Regions from separate parts of the Streptomyces sp. NPDC111516 genome, predicted to be linked through region 4. Evidence: riboswitches for the same ligand, from Rfam matches in the RefSeq annotation. Region 4 holds a riboswitch; each other region holds the start of a gene.
What was found. A riboswitch is a leader RNA that binds a small molecule or an ion and turns the genes downstream of it on or off. The one in region 4 is predicted to bind cobalamin.
Positions count from the first base shown of each region.

Region 1: linked by a shared signal. The riboswitch ahead of ACZ7L9_RS00345 (cobalamin biosynthesis protein) and the one ahead of ACZ7L9_RS28065 (ABC transporter substrate-binding protein) in region 4 are both predicted to bind cobalamin.
Region 2: linked by a shared signal. The riboswitch ahead of ACZ7L9_RS07240 (ribonucleoside-diphosphate reductase subunit alpha) and the one ahead of ACZ7L9_RS28065 (ABC transporter substrate-binding protein) in region 4 are both predicted to bind cobalamin.
Region 3: linked by a shared signal. The riboswitch ahead of ACZ7L9_RS27210 (ABC transporter substrate-binding protein) and the one ahead of ACZ7L9_RS28065 (ABC transporter substrate-binding protein) in region 4 are both predicted to bind cobalamin.

Region 1 is NZ_JBVKBV010000001.1:60,060-64,178, reverse strand. Features, by position in the region: gene ACZ7L9_RS00350 (cobyric acid synthase) at 1-1,135, opposite strand, end outside; gene ACZ7L9_RS00345 (cobalamin biosynthesis protein) at 1,132-2,145, opposite strand; cobalamin riboswitch at 2,291-2,418, opposite strand; gene ACZ7L9_RS00340 (hypothetical protein) at 2,592-2,822, opposite strand; gene ACZ7L9_RS00335 (inorganic phosphate transporter) at 2,899-4,119, opposite strand, start outside.
Region 2 is NZ_JBVKBV010000002.1:356,450-360,568, reverse strand. Features, by position in the region: gene mctP (monocarboxylate uptake permease MctP) at 1-1,520, shown strand, start outside; cobalamin riboswitch at 1,676-1,803, shown strand; gene ACZ7L9_RS07240 (ribonucleoside-diphosphate reductase subunit alpha) at 1,943-4,119, shown strand, end outside.
Region 3 is NZ_JBVKBV010000017.1:80,626-84,744, reverse strand. Features, by position in the region: gene ACZ7L9_RS27230 (aspartate/glutamate racemase family protein) at 1-547, opposite strand, end outside; gene ACZ7L9_RS27225 (GNAT family N-acetyltransferase) at 623-982, opposite strand; gene panD (aspartate 1-decarboxylase) at 1,014-1,439, opposite strand; gene ACZ7L9_RS27215 (hypothetical protein) at 1,673-1,882, shown strand; cobalamin riboswitch at 1,957-2,108, shown strand; gene ACZ7L9_RS27210 (ABC transporter substrate-binding protein) at 2,148-3,134, shown strand; gene ACZ7L9_RS27205 (FecCD family ABC transporter permease) at 3,131-4,119, shown strand, end outside.
Region 4 is NZ_JBVKBV010000018.1:123,549-127,667, reverse strand. Features, by position in the region: gene ACZ7L9_RS28070 (FecCD family ABC transporter permease) at 1-1,067, opposite strand, end outside; gene ACZ7L9_RS28065 (ABC transporter substrate-binding protein) at 1,064-2,104, opposite strand; cobalamin riboswitch at 2,163-2,352, opposite strand; gene ACZ7L9_RS28060 (beta-ketoacyl-[acyl-carrier-protein] synthase family protein) at 2,432-3,655, opposite strand; gene ACZ7L9_RS28055 (acyl carrier protein) at 3,652-3,930, opposite strand; gene ACZ7L9_RS28050 (hypothetical protein) at 3,945-4,119, opposite strand, start outside.

The sequences.
Region 1 (4,119 bases), on a different contig from region 4:
TCTTCTCGCGGTCGAAGCGGACGCGTACGGGCAGCAGGCCGAGGCCGTCGACGTGCCCGGCCCCGGACTCGACCTCGTCCTCGATGTGTTCGCCGAGGATCTGGAAGCCGCCGCAGATCCCGAGGACCGGCCGGCCCTCGGCGGCGCGCCGCACCAGGGCGTCGGCGAGACCGCGCTCGCGCAGCCAGGCCAGCGCCTTCACGGTGCCGCGGGTGCCCGGCACGATGACGAGGTCGGCGTCGGCCAGCTCCTCGGCGCGGTCCACGAACCGCACGACGACGCCGGGTTCGGCTGCCAGCGCGTCCACATCGGTGAAGTTCGACATCAGGGGCACGGCGCACACCGCCACGCGCAGCACGTCCTCGCCGTGCGGCGGCGCGAGGACCGACTCGCGCACGGCCCCGCGCAACGAGACGCGCAGCCCGTCCTCCTCGTCGATGCCGAGGCCGTGGGCGAAGGGCAGCACCCCGTACGTCCGCCGTCCGGTGATCCCGCGCAGCATCTCCAGGCCCGGCTCCAGCAGCGACACGTCACCGCGGAACTTGTTGACGAGGTAGCCCGCGATCAGCGACTGGTCCTCGGCGTCGAGCAGCGCCGTCGTGCCGAAGAAGGAGGCGAAGACGCCGCCGCGGTCGATGTCGCCGACGACCACCACCGGGAAGCGCGCCGCCCGTGCGATGCCCATGTTCACGATGTCCGTGCGCCGCAGATTGATCTCGGCCGGACTGCCCGCCCCCTCGCAGATCACTGCGTCATACGTGCCCCGAAGCTGCTCCAGACAGTCGACGACCGTGGAGAGAAGCGCTTCCTGCCGGCCCCCGTGGTAGCCGCGCGCGCTCATCTCGCCCACCGGTCTGCCCATCAGGACGACCTGGCTGGATCGGTCGCCGCCGGGCTTGAGCAGGACCGGGTTCATCAGCGCGGTCGGCTCGACCCGTGCGGCCTGGGCCTGCATGGCCTGGGCGCGGCCGATCTCGGCACCCTCGCGGGTGACGAACGAGTTCAGCGACATGTTCTGCGCCTTGAAGGGCGCCACCTTCACACCCCGGCGTACGAGCCAGCGGCAGATGCCCGCGGTGACGACGCTCTTGCCCGCGTCCGAGGTGGTTCCGGCGACCAGCAGTCCGCCGCTCATGTCCGTCTCCGTCCTGCGATCGAAGGTCCTGCGATCGAACGTCCTGCCATCGGGCGTTCCGCGATCCGTCGGGCGGCGAGGGCCACGCCCAGTCGGCCCGCCACGCACACGCCGAGGGCCAGCGCACTCACCCGGCGCGACAGCCGTACCGCGCGTTCGATGTCCTGGCTCTCCACCGCCCGGCCCGTCTCCCCGTTGAGGACGGGACGGTGCTCGACGCGGCCGCCGTACGCGAGCGTCCCGCCGAGCCGCACGCCGAGCGCGCCCGCGAACGAGGCTTCCACCGGGCCCGCGTTGGGGCTCGGGTGCTTGGCCGCGTCGGCTCGCCACGCCCGTGCCGCTCCACGTGACCGCCCCCCGGAGGCCACGGCGAGCAGGGCGGTGAGCCGGGCACCGGGCCACCCCGCGAGGTCGTCGAGGCGGGCCGAGGCCCAGCCGTAGCGCCGGTGGCGGGGCGACTTGTGGCCGACCATGGCGTCGAGCGTGTTCGCGGCCCGGAAGCCGACGAGCCCGGGCACACCGGCCAGCGCACCCCACACCAGGGCGCCGACCACGGCGTCCGAGGTGTTCTCGGCCACGGACTCCACCACGGCACGGGCGATCTGCGGCCCGTCGAGGGAGTGCGGATCGCGCCCGCACAGATGCGGCAGCCGCTCGCGGGCGCGGTCGATGTCACCGGCGGCCAGGGCGTCGCCGATGCTCCGGGCCTCACGCCCCAGGGAGGTACCACCGACGACGGACCAGGTGGCGGCCGCGGTCAACGCGACGGCGGCGGCTGGGTGGCCGCGTACGGCACGGGTGATCAGCGCGGCACCACCCGCGGCACCTCCGGCGCAGACGAGGGTGTGCAGCGCGCCCCACCCGCGGTGGTCGCGCCACAACCGGCGCTCGACGCCCGCCGCGGCCCGCCCGAAGGCGGCGACCGGATGCCCCCTGCGGGGGTCACCGAGCAGCAGATCGCCGATCAGGCCGGCTGTGGCGCCGTACGCGAAAACGCGGTCGGCACGCACGGCTCAACCGGCCGTTACGCCTCGAAGGAGCTTCGTACAGGCGGCTCTCGACGAGAGCGCCACAGCAACGGACGCACGGCAGCCAGGCATGGCGATATGTCCTCACTCAGGGTCCGCGCCCTGGTTCGACGTGACCGGCGACGAGAGTCTCCTGGCTCCCGGATCCGCAGTTCCCCCGGCCTTCCAGCCCGCTCGCGCGTGCCGTGACTTCCGTGTGGGGGACTGCTCCCCGGTGACAGTGGCGGGACCGCGCCGGATTCGCACCGGCTTCCTCTGCTGTCGCCGTAATTGGCTCCGGCAGTCCATCACGCTCCGCGAACGCCCGTCAACCTGCCGTTGACCTGCGACGGCGCAGTGTGCTGAGGCCCACACCGGGTCGGGCGCAGCACTTCGGGCCGGACACACGGCGTGTGTCCGGCCCGAAGTGGGAGCGCGCGCGGCCGCTCTCAGGCGACGATCAGATAGATCCCGTACGCGACCGCTGCCGCGCACAGCGCGAAGCAGACGTACGCACCGGCGCGGGCCAGTAGCAGTGAGCCGCCGGAGCCGCCCTGCGTGGCCGGTTCGGGCTGCTTGGAGAGGCCGACGATGCCCAGGGTGAAGAGGCCGACCAGCGCGACGGTGGCGACGAGGGAGACGCCGAAGACGGTGCCGAGGGCTGCCCAGTCGATTTTCATGCTGAATCCTTTAGACGGCGGGCCCGGACGGCGGGCCCGGACGGCGGGCCCGGGCGGACCGGCCTGGACGGTCGGCCTAGACGGTGGCGGGTCGCGCCGGGTCCGGGGTGGTTCCGGCCGGGGCCGGAATGGTGGTCTTGAGGTCCTGCGCCGCTGCCTGGGCCGCGGTGAGCGGTGGGCTGACGGCGGCGATGGCCGTGGTGACGACACCCGCGGGCTCGGTGATGCCGTCAGCCGGTGCGACATCGCCGTGGCCGACCGGCTTGCGGCGCGACAGCATCCAGATCGCCCCGGAGCCCACGACCAGCAGCGCCGCGACGACCACGACGCCCCAGGTGCCCTGTTTGGTGAGGAATTCCGCGCCCGCGCCGACCAGGCCCGCGGCCGGCAGGGTCAGACCCCAGGCGACGAACATCCGGGTGGCGGTGGACCAGCGGACCACACCGCCCTGGCGGCCGAGGCCCGCGCCCATCACGGCGCCGGAGCAGGACTGGGTGGTGGAGAGGGAGAAGCCGAGGTGCGAGGAGGCCAGGATGACCGTGGCCGCACTGGTCTGGGCGGCGAAGCCCTGCGGCGGCTTGAGGTCGGTGAGGCCGCTGCCCATGGTGCGGATGATGCGCCAGCCGCCCAGATAGGTGCCGAGCGCGATGGCCAGACCGGCGGAGACGATCACCCAGACCGGCGGGTTGGAACCGGGGTGCAGGACGCCCCCGGTGACCAGCGCCAGGGTGATGATGCCCATGGTCTTCTGCGCGTCGTTGGTGCCGTGGGCGAGGGAGACGAGTCCGGCCGAGGCGATCTGACCGGCGCGGTAGCCCTTGGCGGTGGCCTTTTCCTGGGCGTCGTTACGGATCTTCCCGCCGATCCGGTACGTCAGCCTGGTGGCCAGCATCGCGGCCAGACCGGCGACGATCGGGGCGGCGACCGCGGGGAGCAGCACCTTGGTGACGACGGTGCCGCCGTTGACCGACGACCAGCCCGCCGACATCACCGCCGCGCCGATCAGGCCGCCGAACAGGGCGTGCGAGGAACTGGACGGCAGCCCGACCAGCCAGGTCAGCAGATTCCACAGGATGGCGCCGACGAGTGCCGCGAAGATGACTTCTGTCCGCAGCCCGTCCTCGTTGACGATCCCGCCGGAGATCGTCTTGGCGACCTCCACGGACAGGAACGCGCCGACGAGGTTGAGAGCGGCGGACATGGCCACCGCTGTCTTCGGTCTGAGTGCGCCGGTCGAGATGGTCGTCGCCATCGCGTTGGCGGTGTCATGGAAACCGTTCGTGAAATCGAACACTAG
Region 2 (4,119 bases), on a different contig from region 4:
ACGAATGGGGCCTGGGCGGACGGTCGTTCGGCACCTGGGTCACCTGGTTCCTGCTCGGCGGCGACCTGTACACCGCGTACACCTTTGTCGCCGTGCCCGCGGCGATCTACGCGGCGGGCGCGGCCGGCTTCTTCGCCGTGCCGTACACGATCCTCGTGTACCCGCTGATCTTCACCTTCCTGCCGCGGCTCTGGTCGGTCTCGCACAAGCACGGCTACGTGACCACCTCGGACTTCGTCCGCGGGCGCTTCGGCTCGAAGGGGCTGTCGCTGGCGGTCGCCATCACGGGCATCCTCGCCACGATGCCGTACATCGCGCTCCAACTCGTCGGCATCCAGGCGGTGCTGGACGTGATGGGCGTCGGCGGTGGCGAGAACACCCACTGGTTCATCAAGGACCTGCCGCTGCTGATCGCGTTCGCGGTGCTCGCCGCGTACACCTACTCGTCCGGTCTGCGGGCGCCCGCGCTGATCGCGTTCGTCAAGGACGGGCTGATCTATCTGGTCATCGCGGTGGCGATCATCTACATCCCGATCAAGCTGGGCGGATTCCACGACATCTTCGCCAAGGCGGGCGAGGCGTTCTCGCAGACCAACCCGGCGACCGGCAAGCCGCGCGGCGCGCTGGCGCCGGGCGAGGCGGGTCAATGGGGATACGCCACCCTGGCGTTGGGCTCGGCGCTGGCGCTGTTCATGTATCCGCACTCGATCACCGCGACGCTCTCCAGCCGCAGCCGCAATGTGATCCGGCGCAACACCACGATCCTGCCGCTGTACTCTCTGATGCTCGGCCTGCTGGCGCTGCTCGGCTTCATGGCGATCGCCGCCGGAATCAAGGTCGACAACGGGCAGTTGGCCATCCCGCAGTTGTTCGAGAACATGTTCCCGGACTGGTTCGCGGGCGTCGCGTTCGCGGCCATCGGCATCGGCGCGCTGGTGCCCGCAGCGATCATGTCGATCGCCGCGGCGAACCTCTTCACCCGCAACATCTATAAGGACTTCCTGAAGCCGGACGCGACCCCGGAGCAGGAGACCAAGGTCTCCAAGCTGGTGTCGCTGCTGGTGAAGGTCGGCGCGCTCGCTTTCGTCCTCACCATGGACAAGACGGTCGCGATCAACTTCCAGCTGCTCGGCGGGATCTGGATCCTCCAGACGATGCCGGCCCTGGTCGGCGGCCTGTTCACCCGCTGGTTCCACCGCTGGGCGCTGCTCGCGGGCTGGGCGGTCGGCATGGTGTACGGGACGGTGGCCGCGTACGGCGTCGCCAGCCCGACCCAGGCGCACTTCGGCGGGTCGTCCAAGGAGATCCCGGGCATCGGCGAGATCGGCTACATCGGCCTGACCGCGTTCGTGCTGAACGCGGTGGTGACGGTGGTGCTCACCTTCGTCCTGAACGCCGTGAAGGCGCCCGCCGGGGTCGACGAGACCTCGCCGGCCGACTACACGGCCGACGCGGGCGACCGTGGCGTCCAGGTGGAACTCCCGCCGGCCACGGCTGGGGCACCGGGCGGCGGCCACTGACGGCCGCTCCCACAGCCGTACGACGGCCCGTCGAGCCCCTTCCAACGGGGCGCGACGGGCCGTCCGTGCGCTCAGCAACGGGCCGTACGCGCGTCCCGAGTTCCGTTACGCGACACAACATGTGGGGGCTGTCTCATCCGGCGGCCCCCACATGTATGCTCATGCTCGCTGTCGCCGCAGGGGAATCCGGTGCGAATCCGGAACTGTCCCGCAACGGTGTGTTCGGTGCGCTTTTGCGCACCCCCGAGTAAGTCCGAGGACCTGCCGACAGTGCATCCGGCTCGACCGAACCGGATGCCAGACGTCCGGGCCTCGCGGTTGGGCCGGTGGACGCCGTACGGAGTGCTGCCCCGGCCCGGGCCCGCCTCTGCCCGGCTGCCCCGTTCCCCGCCGGCCCCGAGCCGAGCGAGGGAGAGCACCACGTGACCATCGCGCCAGCCGATCCGGCTTCAGCCGCCGTGTCCGAAGTGGCCGAGTCCGAGGCAACCGCACACGACGGACCGAGGACCGCACTGCTGCGGACCCTGACCGACCTCACCGTCGATCTGCCCGACACCGACCCCGGTCGGGTCGCCGCCGCCGCGCTGCGCGGCCGCAGCGCCCGGGCGGACGAGGCCGAGCTGCGCGCGCTGGCCACCGAGGCCGCCGCGGGGCTGATCTCCGAGGACCCTGCCTACTCCCGGCTCGCCGCCCGGCTGTTGACCCTCGCCATCGCCGACGAGGCGGCCGGCCAGGGCGCAGTCTCCTTCTCCGCCTCGGTCGCCGTCGGGCACCGCGAGGGCCTGATCGCGGACCGCACCGCCGAGTTCGTCGCGCTGCACGCGGCCGCCCTCGACGCGCTGGTGGAGCGTTCGCTCGCCGACGGCGCCGACGACCGCTTCGGCTACTTCGGGCTGCGGACCCTGCACAGCCGCTATCTGCTCCGCCACCCGCACACCCGCCAGGTCATCGAGACGCCCCAGCACTTCATGCTGCGGGTCGCCTCCGGGCTCGCCGAGAACGACTCGGAACGGGCCCTGGACGAAGTCGCGGCGCTGTACGGGCTGATGAGCCGGCTCGACTATCTGCCGTCCTCGCCGACCCTGTTCAACTCCGGCACCCGGCACCCGCAGATGTCCTCCTGCTACCTGCTGGACTCCCCGCTCGACGAGCTCGACTCGATCTACGACCGCTACCACCAGGTGGCGCGGCTCTCGAAGCACGCGGGCGGCATCGGTCTCTCGTACTCCCGCATCCGCGCCCGCGGTTCGCTGATCCGTGGCACCAACGGGCACTCCAACGGCATCGTGCCGTTCCTGAAGACGCTCGACGCCTCCGTCGCCGCGGTCAACCAGGGCGGCCGTCGCAAGGGCGCCGCCGCCGTCTATCTGGAGACCTGGCACGCGGACATCGAGGAGTTCCTGGAGCTGCGCGACAACACGGGCGAGGACCAGCGGCGTACGCACAACCTCAACCTGGCGCACTGGATCCCGGACGAGTTCATGCGCCGGGTCGACGCGGACGGTGACTGGTCGCTGTTCTCGCCCGCGGACGTGCCCGAGCTGGTCGACCTGTGGGGCGACGAGTTCGACGCCGCGTACCGGGCCGCCGAGGCCAAGGGGCTGGCCCGCAAGTCGATGCCGGCCCGTGAGCTGTACGGCCGGATGATGCGGACCCTGGCGCAGACCGGCCAGGGCTGGATGACGTTCAAGGACGCCTCCAACCGCACCGCGAACCAGACCGCCGAGCCGGGCCGCGTCGTCCACTCGTCAAATCTGTGCACCGAGATCCTCGAAGTCACCGACGACGGCGAGACGGCCGTCTGCAACCTGGGTTCGGTCAACCTCGGCGCGTTCGTCGCCGACGGCTCCATCGACTGGGAGCGGCTGGACGCCACCGTCCGTACCGCCGTGACCTTCCTCGACCGGGTCGTCGACATCAACTTCTACCCGACCGAGCAGGCCGGCCGCTCCAACGCGAAGTGGCGCCCCGTCGGCCTCGGGGCCATGGGTCTGCAGGACGTCTTCTTCCAGCTGCGGCTGCCGTTCGACTCCCCCGAGGCCCGCGCGCTCTCCACGCAGATCTCCGAGCGGATCATGCTCGCGGCGTACGAGGCGTCCTGCGATCTCGCCGAGCGGTCGGGCCCGCTGCCGGCCTGGTCCGAGACCCGGGCCGCGCGCGGTGTGCTGCACCCCGACCACTACGACACCGAGCTGCACTGGCCGGAGCGCTGGGACGCGCTGCGCGCCCGGGTCGCGAAGACGGGGATGCGCAACTCGCTGCTGCTCGCCATCGCGCCGACGGCGACGATCGCCTCGATCGCGGGTGTGTACGAGTGCATCGAGCCGCAGGTCTCCAACCTCTTCAAGCGCGAGACGCTCAGCGGTGAGTTCCTCCAGGTCAACGCGTATCTGGTGGAGGAGCTGAAACAGCTCGGCGTGTGGGACGCGCGGACCCGTGAGGCGCTGCGCGAGGCGAGCGGGTCCGTGCAGGGCTTCGCCTGGATCCCGGCGGACGTGCGGGCGCTGTACCGCACGGCGTGGGAGATCCCGCAGCGCGGACTGATCGACATGGCGGCGGCCCGTACCCCGTTCCTCGATCAGAGCCAGTCGCTGAACCT
Region 3 (4,119 bases), on a different contig from region 4:
CCACATCGGCCATCGACGCCTGCGCCAGCACGATCACATCGGCGTCCGTCACCGCATCTACCGCCGCCGCGACCAGGTCCAGAAAGCCGTCGCGGTCCCCGGCCTCGAAGCGCGCCCAGGCCCCCTCGACCAGGACGGTGCGGACCCCGACGGGCCGGTCCCCCACCTCTTCGGCGAGCAGCGCGAGGGTCGGCGCCAGGGTGTCGCCCAGCGCCGCGAGGACCACCACGCGGTCCATTTCCGAGGCAGCGGCCGCCATGGGGCGGTCGACACGCAGCACCGGAACCCCGACCGTCAGCGCGGCCGACTCCGCGACCCCGCCGATCGTCGAACAGGTGCAGAGAACGGCGGAGGCACCTTCGGCGACGACGCCCGCGAGCAGCGCCCGGATCTCGTCCGACACCGCTTCGGGGCCCTCGTCCCTGGCCCGGGCGAGCAGGTTCTCGGACACGAGATGGCGCAGGGCGAGTCCGGGATGATCCGTGTCCCGGAGCGCGTCGAAGACCGGGACGTGGACCGGGGAGGTGTGCAGAAGTGCGAGTGTCATCGACCGAACGTACAACTCCCCGGTCCGGGTCGGGTCATCGGCCGAGTGGATCGGTGCAGTCCGCCGTGTTGATCACTACAACTCGGGGTGGGACGTGAGCTGCGCCTTCGCCCGCTCCACCAGTTCGGCCGGGGCCTCGGGAGCCCGGTCGGGGTGGCGCTCCGCCCACTTCGCGGCGTACGGGCAGAGCGGGACGACCGGGACACCCTCGCGGCCCGCCATGGCGTAGAACTCCTGGACGAGGGCGCCCGCGATGCCCTTGCCCTCGTGGCCGGGCTCGACGACGGTGTGCACGGCGACGAGCGCCGCGGGGTCGCCTTCCATCACGAAGTACGCGATGACTCCGGCGGCCTTCCCGTTCTCGTACGCGAGGAGGTTGCCGCGCGTGCGGTCGTCGCGGATGTCGAGTTCGATCCGGTCGGTCTGTTCTGCCATGACGGGTGCTCCCTCAGTGGTCGAGCCGGGGTCAGCGCGCCGCTGGGAGGGCGTGCGGGCTCCGTTCGGTGGCGGTGCCGGGTACGGGCTCGGAGGCATCGGCGCCGAGCGCGACGATCCGGTTGTCGGCATCGACATGCACGATACGCGGGGTCAGGCCGCGCGCCTCGGCGTCGTCGACCTGGGCGTAACTGATCAGGATGACCAGGTCACCGGGGTGGACGAGGTGGGCGGCGGCGCCGTTGACGCCGATGACACCGGAGCCGCGTTCGCCCTCGATGACGTACGTCTCCAGGCGTGCACCGTTGTCGATGTCGACGATGTGCACCAGCTCGCCGGGCAGCAGGTCCGCCGCTTCCATCAACTCGGCATCGACGGTGACGGAACCGACGTAGTGCAGGTCGGCCTGGGTCACGGTGGCCCGGTGGATCTTGGACTTGAACATCGTGCGCAGCAATCTGTACTCCTGGAAGAGGGCTCCCTGCCAGCTTTGTGCAGGTCAAGGGCGTTCTTCACTGTACAACTGCACGCCTTGGACTCGTAGATTGCAGAGAACATCAGTTCACGCTCGCGAGCAGGCTCCCTGCCTGCGATTCCGCGCGAATCAGGCTGTTGCAACGCGGCCGATCGGGCACCTGACCGGAAGGCCATCTCGGAATTCTGGGGGACTGATGCTGATCAGATGCTGACTTGACGGCACCACTCAGCAGGCCACGGCCTGTTACGGGACACGCCCACCGGGCCAACGGCCGTAGCCGCGCCCAGCCGACCGCCGCCGTGGTGGACGCGCAGAGCGTGAAGGTTTCGGGAAACGTTACCGAGACCAGCCAGGGCATCTACGCCGGCAAGAAGATCAAGGGACGCAAGCGTCGTCTGATCACCGACACCACAGCAGCCTGAATGGTGGTCAGATGCCCTCGGTCGTCGCGGACCTCGGCGTCCGGGGCCGACCAGGGCCGACAACGCACGGGTCGGGACCTGTCGGAATGCGCGGTCTGACAGAATGGGCTTCGAAAATTCAGGCGACGCGCGTCAGGAAACCGGTGTGAATCCGGTACGGTCCCGCCACTGTGACCGGGCTGCAGCAGCCCGGAAGCCAGATACTGGCCGCGCCGCCTTCTCGTACGACCCAGGGGACGAGGACATCCCCCGGAAAGGCTCGGCCATGCCCCGGATCCGCCGTGTACCACTCGCGCTCATACCGCTGCTTCTGCTGCCGCTCACCGGATGCGGCTCCGGCACGGACGGCGAGGACAAGGCAAAGGCCGCACCGGCCGTCGACGGTTTTCCCTACACGGTCACCAACTGCGGTACGAAGACGACCTTCGACGCCCCGCCGAAGCGGGTCGTCACCATGAACCAGCACGTCACCGAGATCGTGCTGGCCCTCGGGCTCCAGGACCGGCTGACCGGGACGGCCTACCTGGACGACAGCATCCTGCCGGAGTACCGGTCCGCGTACGCCGGGACCAAGGTGCTCGCGAAGGAGTACCCCTCCAAGGAGGTGCTGCTCGGCGCCAACCCCGACTTCGTCTACGGCGGGTACAGCAGCGCCTTCGACAAGGCCAAGGGCCTGGACCGGGCGGGACTTCAGAAGGACGGCATCAACACCCGGCTGAACATCGAGAACTGCACCAAGGGCAAGGTCGGTATCGATCAGCTCGCCACCGAGATCACCCAAGTCGCCAGGATCTTCGGCGTACCGGAACGCGGCAGGAAGCTGATCGCCGAGGAGCGACAGAAGATCACGACGGTCGAGGCAGGGCTCAAGGGCTCCTCACGTCCCTCGGTGTTCGTGTACGACTCCGGCGACAGCTCCGCGTTCACGGCGGGCGGCAAGGGCATCGGCAACGAGATCGTCCGGCTCGCCGGGGGCCGGAACGTCTTCGCGGACCTCGACGCCACCTTCGGCGACGTGTCCTGGGAGCAGGTCATCAAGCGCAAGCCCGAGGTGGTCGTGATCTACGACTACGGAGGCACCACGATGGCAGCCAAGAAGAAGCGGCTGCTGAACGATCCGGCACTCGCGAACGTGCCGGCGGTCAGGAACAAGAAGTTCGCGGTGCTCCCGCTGTCCTCGGCGGTGCTCGGTGTCCGGGTCGCCGACGCCGTGCAGGACCTGGCCGGGCAGCTGCACCCCGGCACTCCGTGAGCGCGGAGTCCGCCCGCCCCGGCCCGAAGTCCGTCCTGCGCTCGGCCCCTGTCGTGATCGGCGTCCTCACGGTGCTGCTGCTCGCGGCGGCGGTGGCCGGTCTGGCGCTCGGCCCGGTACGGATTCCGCCGGGCGAGGTATTGAGTACGGTCCTGGGCGGTGAACGCACCGGTGCGTACCCGACGATCGTGTGGGAGGTACGGATGCCCAGGGTGCTGCTCGGGGCCGTCGTCGGCGCCGGGCTGGCCCTGTCGGGCACGGTGCTCCAGGCGCTGGTGCGCAACCCGTTGGCCGATCCGTTTCTGCTGGGCGCCTCGTCCGGGGCGTCAGCGGGCGCCGCCGTGGTCGTCGTGCTGGGGGTCGGCGCCGGAGCGGCCACCGACGTGGCGCTGCCCATTGCCGCGTTCGCCGGGTCCATGGCCGCGCTGGTCGCCGTCTACGCGATGGCCCGGCGCGGCGGCACCATGACAACGGGCCGACTGATCCTGGCCGGGGTGGCGATCCAGTACGTGCTGTCCGCATTCACCAGCCTGATCCTGGTGTTGTCCTCCCGGGCCGAGCATGTGCGGGCGATCCTGTTCTGGACCCTGGGCGGCCTGGGTGGCGCCCGCTGGGACCAACTGGCGCTGCCCGCCGCGATATTGGGCGTCGGGGCCGTACTCCTGATCAGCCTGGCCCGTCCGCTGGATCTGCTGCTCACCGGGGAGGAAGGGGCCCGCAGCCTGGGCCTGGACCCCGGACGTTTCCGGGGCGGGGTCTTCGTGCTGGTGTCGCTGATCATCGGCGTGCTGGTCGCCTACAGCGGGGCGATCGGCTTCGTCGGCCTGATGATTCCGCACGCCGCACGGCTGATCGTCGGCGCGTCCCACCGCGGACTGCTGCCGGTGACCGCGCTCGGCGGGGCCGTCTTCCTGCTGCTGGCCGATCTGCTGGCCCGAACCGTGGCAGCCCCCGAAGAGATTCCCGCCGGGGTGATCACTGCCCT
Region 4 (4,119 bases):
CGGGTGCGGTACAGGACCAGGACGAACGCGGGCACGCCGATGAGCGCGGTGACGACACCCACCGGCACCTCCTGCGGGTCGAGGACCGTCCTGGCGAGCGTGTCGACCCAGACCAGGAACACGGCCCCGGCCAGTGCGGTGACCGGCAGCAGGCGCCGGTGTCCGGAGCCGGCGAGTGCCCGGGCGGCGTGCGGGAGTACCAGGCCGACGAAGCCGATGGCGCCGGCCGAGCTGACGAGTGCGGCGGTCAGCAGCGCGGTCGTGCAGAGCAGCACGATCCGGGCGCGGGCGACCTGGACGCCGAGCGCGGCGGCGGCGTCCGGGCCGAACGCGAAGGCGTCGAGCGTACGGGCGTGTCCGAGGCAGACCAGCAGCGTCAGGACAAGAACGGCGGAGCAGATCCACACGTCGGTCCAGCCGACCCCGCTGAGCGAGCCGAGCAGCCAGAACAGCACCCCGCGGGTCTGCTCGGCGTCGGCGGAGGTCATTACCACGAAGGAGGTGAGCGCGGAGAACAGCTGCATAGCCGCCACACCGGAGAGGACGACCCGGTCGGTCGTGCCGCCCAGGGTGTGGCTCAGCAGCAGAACGAGGGCGAACGAGCACAGTGCGCCGATGAACGCGCCGGCCGAGATCGACACCGCTCCCCCACCGACCCCGAGGACGACGACCACGACCGCGCCGGTCGACGCGCCGGAGGAGACGCCGAGGACGAACGGGTCGGCGAGCGGGTTGCGGAGCAGGGACTGCATGACGGTGCCGCACACCGCGAGTCCGGCGCCGCACACCGCCGCGAGCAGGGTGCGTGGCATGCGCAGGTTCCAGATGATGCCGTCCCGGATCGGGGTGAGCCGCGTCCGGCCCCAGCCGAGGTGGGCGGCCACCGTGGACCAGACGTCGGCGACGGAGATGCGGGCGGGGCCGATGGTTACGGCGACCGCGACGGACAGCACGAGCAGCGCGACGCCGCAGGCCCACAGGACCCCGCCGCGCAGCTTCCGTACACCGTCCCCGCCTTGGGAGGCTCGCCGCGCGCCCTCCGCCCAGGTCCGCTCGGTGTCCGTCACTGCGCGAGCCCGAACGTGCGCAGCCCGGCGGCGACGCGTTCCACGCCCTCGACCGTCCGGATGGACGGGTTCATGGCCTGGCCGCTGAGCAGGATGTACCGCTGGTGCCTGACGGCATCCATGTTCTTCGTGGCGGGGTTGGACTCCAGGAATTCGATCTTCTTCGCGGCGCTCTCGGCGGTCTGTGCCTTGCGGGTCAGGTCACCGATGACCAGGACGTCGGGGTTGCGGTCGGCGACGGTCTCCCAGCTGATCTGCGGCCATTCCTCGTGCGTGTCGTCGAAGACGTTCTTCGCGCCGAGTTCCCCGGTGATGACTCCAGGTGCTCCGCAACAGCCGGCCAGGTACGGGGCCTTGGAGTCGGAGAACCAGTAGAGGAGAGTGGTACCGGAGGCGTCGATGGACCCGGTCGCCTTCTCCACCCGGGCCCGCAGCCGCGCCACGAGCGTGTCGCCGCGCTTCTGCACGCCGAACATCCTGGCCAGGTCGTGCACTTCGCCGTAGACGATGTCCATGGTCAGTGGCTCGATACGGGCTCCGTCGCCGCCGCCGCTGTTGTCCTTGCCGGTGCAGTCGGCGGGCGAGACATAGGTGGGGACGCCCAGTTCCTCGAACTGTTCGCGGGGGGCGACGCCGCCCTTGGCGAGGGTCGACTCGAACGACGCGCTGATGAAGTCGGGCTCCTGGTCGAGGACCTTCTCCGACGAGGGCCGGTTGTCGGCGATCCTGGGGACCTCGGCGTTGGCCTTCTCCAGGCCCTTCATCACCGGGTCGGTCCAGGTCGCGGTGGCGGCGAGCCGGTCGGCGAGGCCGAGGGACAGCAGGATCTCCGTCGACCCCTGGTCGACCGAGACGGCGCGGTGCGGCGGGGCTTCGACGGTGACGGTGCGTCCGCAGTTCTTCAGCGTCACGGGATATCCGTCGGCAGAGCCGGACTTCGCGGCGGAGTTGCTCGTTCCGCGGCCGCAGGCGGTCAGCAGGACGAGTCCCGCCGTGAGCAGGGCGATGGTGCGGACGGGGCTGGCTATGGACGGCACGGAGTCCCTCTGCGTCTCTGGGCCCATGCGCGGAGCCCGTTGGAGTTCTGCGCCCGGTACCGGGTCGCAGCCGCCAGCAGGTCTTCGGACTCGGGTTCCTTCGGACGGGACGCCTTCCCAGGACACCCGAGGGTGGGTCCCAGTGGCCGTGGCCCCGCCCGTCCCCCTCACCGCTGCGCGTCAGTTCCGGATTCTCACCGGATTCCCTGACTCCTACATGGAGTTCGACTGGCCCCGGCAAGCTATCACGAGCGTCTATGCAGCTCATGGGCGGTGTGGCCGGTGGTACGCCGGGCGGTGCCCCCGGTCGCACCACCCGCCCGACGCCTACGGACGCTGAAGGGCGATCACGGCGTTGTGTCCGCCGAATCCGAAGGAGTGGCTGATGGCGCGCCGGACAGGCAGCCGCAGAGGTTCTTCGGTGACGCAGTTGATGTCGAACTCGGGTGCCGGTGTGTGCAGGTTGGCGATCGGCGGTACGACTCCGCGCTGGAGCGTGAGGACGGTCAGTCCGGCCTCGATCGCTCCGGCCGCCCCCATGCAGTGCCCCAGCACGCCCTTCGGGGCGGTGACGGGCGGCCGGTGCGGGTAGACCCGGCCGATGAGGGCGGCCTCGGTGGCGTCGTTGAGCGGCGTCGCCGTGCCGTGCGCGTTGATGTGCTCGACGTCCTCGGCCGCCCAGCCCGCGTCGTGCAGCGCGGCTTCGACGGCCGCCTGGGCGACCGCGCCGGACGGGTGCGGGGTGGTGGGGTGGTGGGCGTCGGTGGTGGCGCCGGTGCCCGCGAGCAGTGCCCGGGGTCCGGCGCCCCGGGCTGCGGCGTCGGCCGCCCGTTCCAGCACCATGACGGCGGCGCCCTCGCCCATGACCAGCCCGGCACGGTCGGCCGCGAAGGGCCGGCACCGCCTGGCCGGGTCGCCGTGTGCCCGGGCCGCGGCTCCGGACCGGGCGAACCCGGCCATGGCGGCCGGGTAGACGATCGACTCGGTGGCTCCGGCGATCGCGATGTCGCACTGCCCGGTGACCAGGAGATCGCGGGCGACGGACAGGGCGGTGACACCGGACGAACACGCGGTGCACGGTGCCATGCTGGGACCGGTGGCCCGCAACTGGATCGCGATCTCGGCCGCCGGCATGTTCGGGATGGTGAGCAGGATGCCCGACGGCGAGATGGCATCCGGTCCGTGCCGTTCGAGTACGACGGCCTGCTCGGTCAGTGAGGCGGAGCCGCCGCTGCTGGTGCCGACGACCACCGCGACCCTGCTGCCCTCCCACCGCGCCGGGTCGAGTCCGGCGTCGGCGACCGCCTCCCGGGCGGCGAGGACGGCGAACTTGACGTACCTCCCCATCCGGAAGGACGTACGGCCGCCGATCGCGGCGTCCAGATCGATTCCGTCGACGGTGCAGGCGAAATCGATCGCGCAGCCTTCGAGTGCCGCGACGGTACGCACCGGCGAGACTCCGGCGCACACACCTTTCCAGGTGGATTCGGTGTCGTTGCCGACCGGAGTGATCATTCCCAGGCCGGTGACGGCGATGGCAGGCTTGTTCATCGGGCGTTGCTCATCGGTGCCGAGCCGCCCACCGGCGCCCCGCGGCCCGCTGTCGCGTCGATGAACCGCGTGATGTCGGCGAGGGTGGCGTCCTTGGGGAGCCTGTCGAAGGCCTCGTCGCCGCCCGCCGTCTCCCTGATGAGGACGGCGAACTCCGCGACGGCGAGGGAGTCCATCTCCAGGCTGTCCATCGTGGAATCCGGGCGGATCTCGGCGGCGGGCACTTTGAAGGTGTGTGTGAGCACCTCGGTGATCTTGGGATGAATCGCACTCATGAGCTTCCTCTCCATCATTCGGTACGGCTGCCGGGGACGGTGTGGGCATCGTCCCGATGCCGGATCAACTGGGTGGCGTGCCTCCAGTTACGCCTTGTGGCGAACCGATTCGGCACCGTCTTTCCGCGGGAGTCCGCACCACGGGCCAGGACGGCCGCCGTACCCCAGAAGGCGAGCAGCACGACCCGG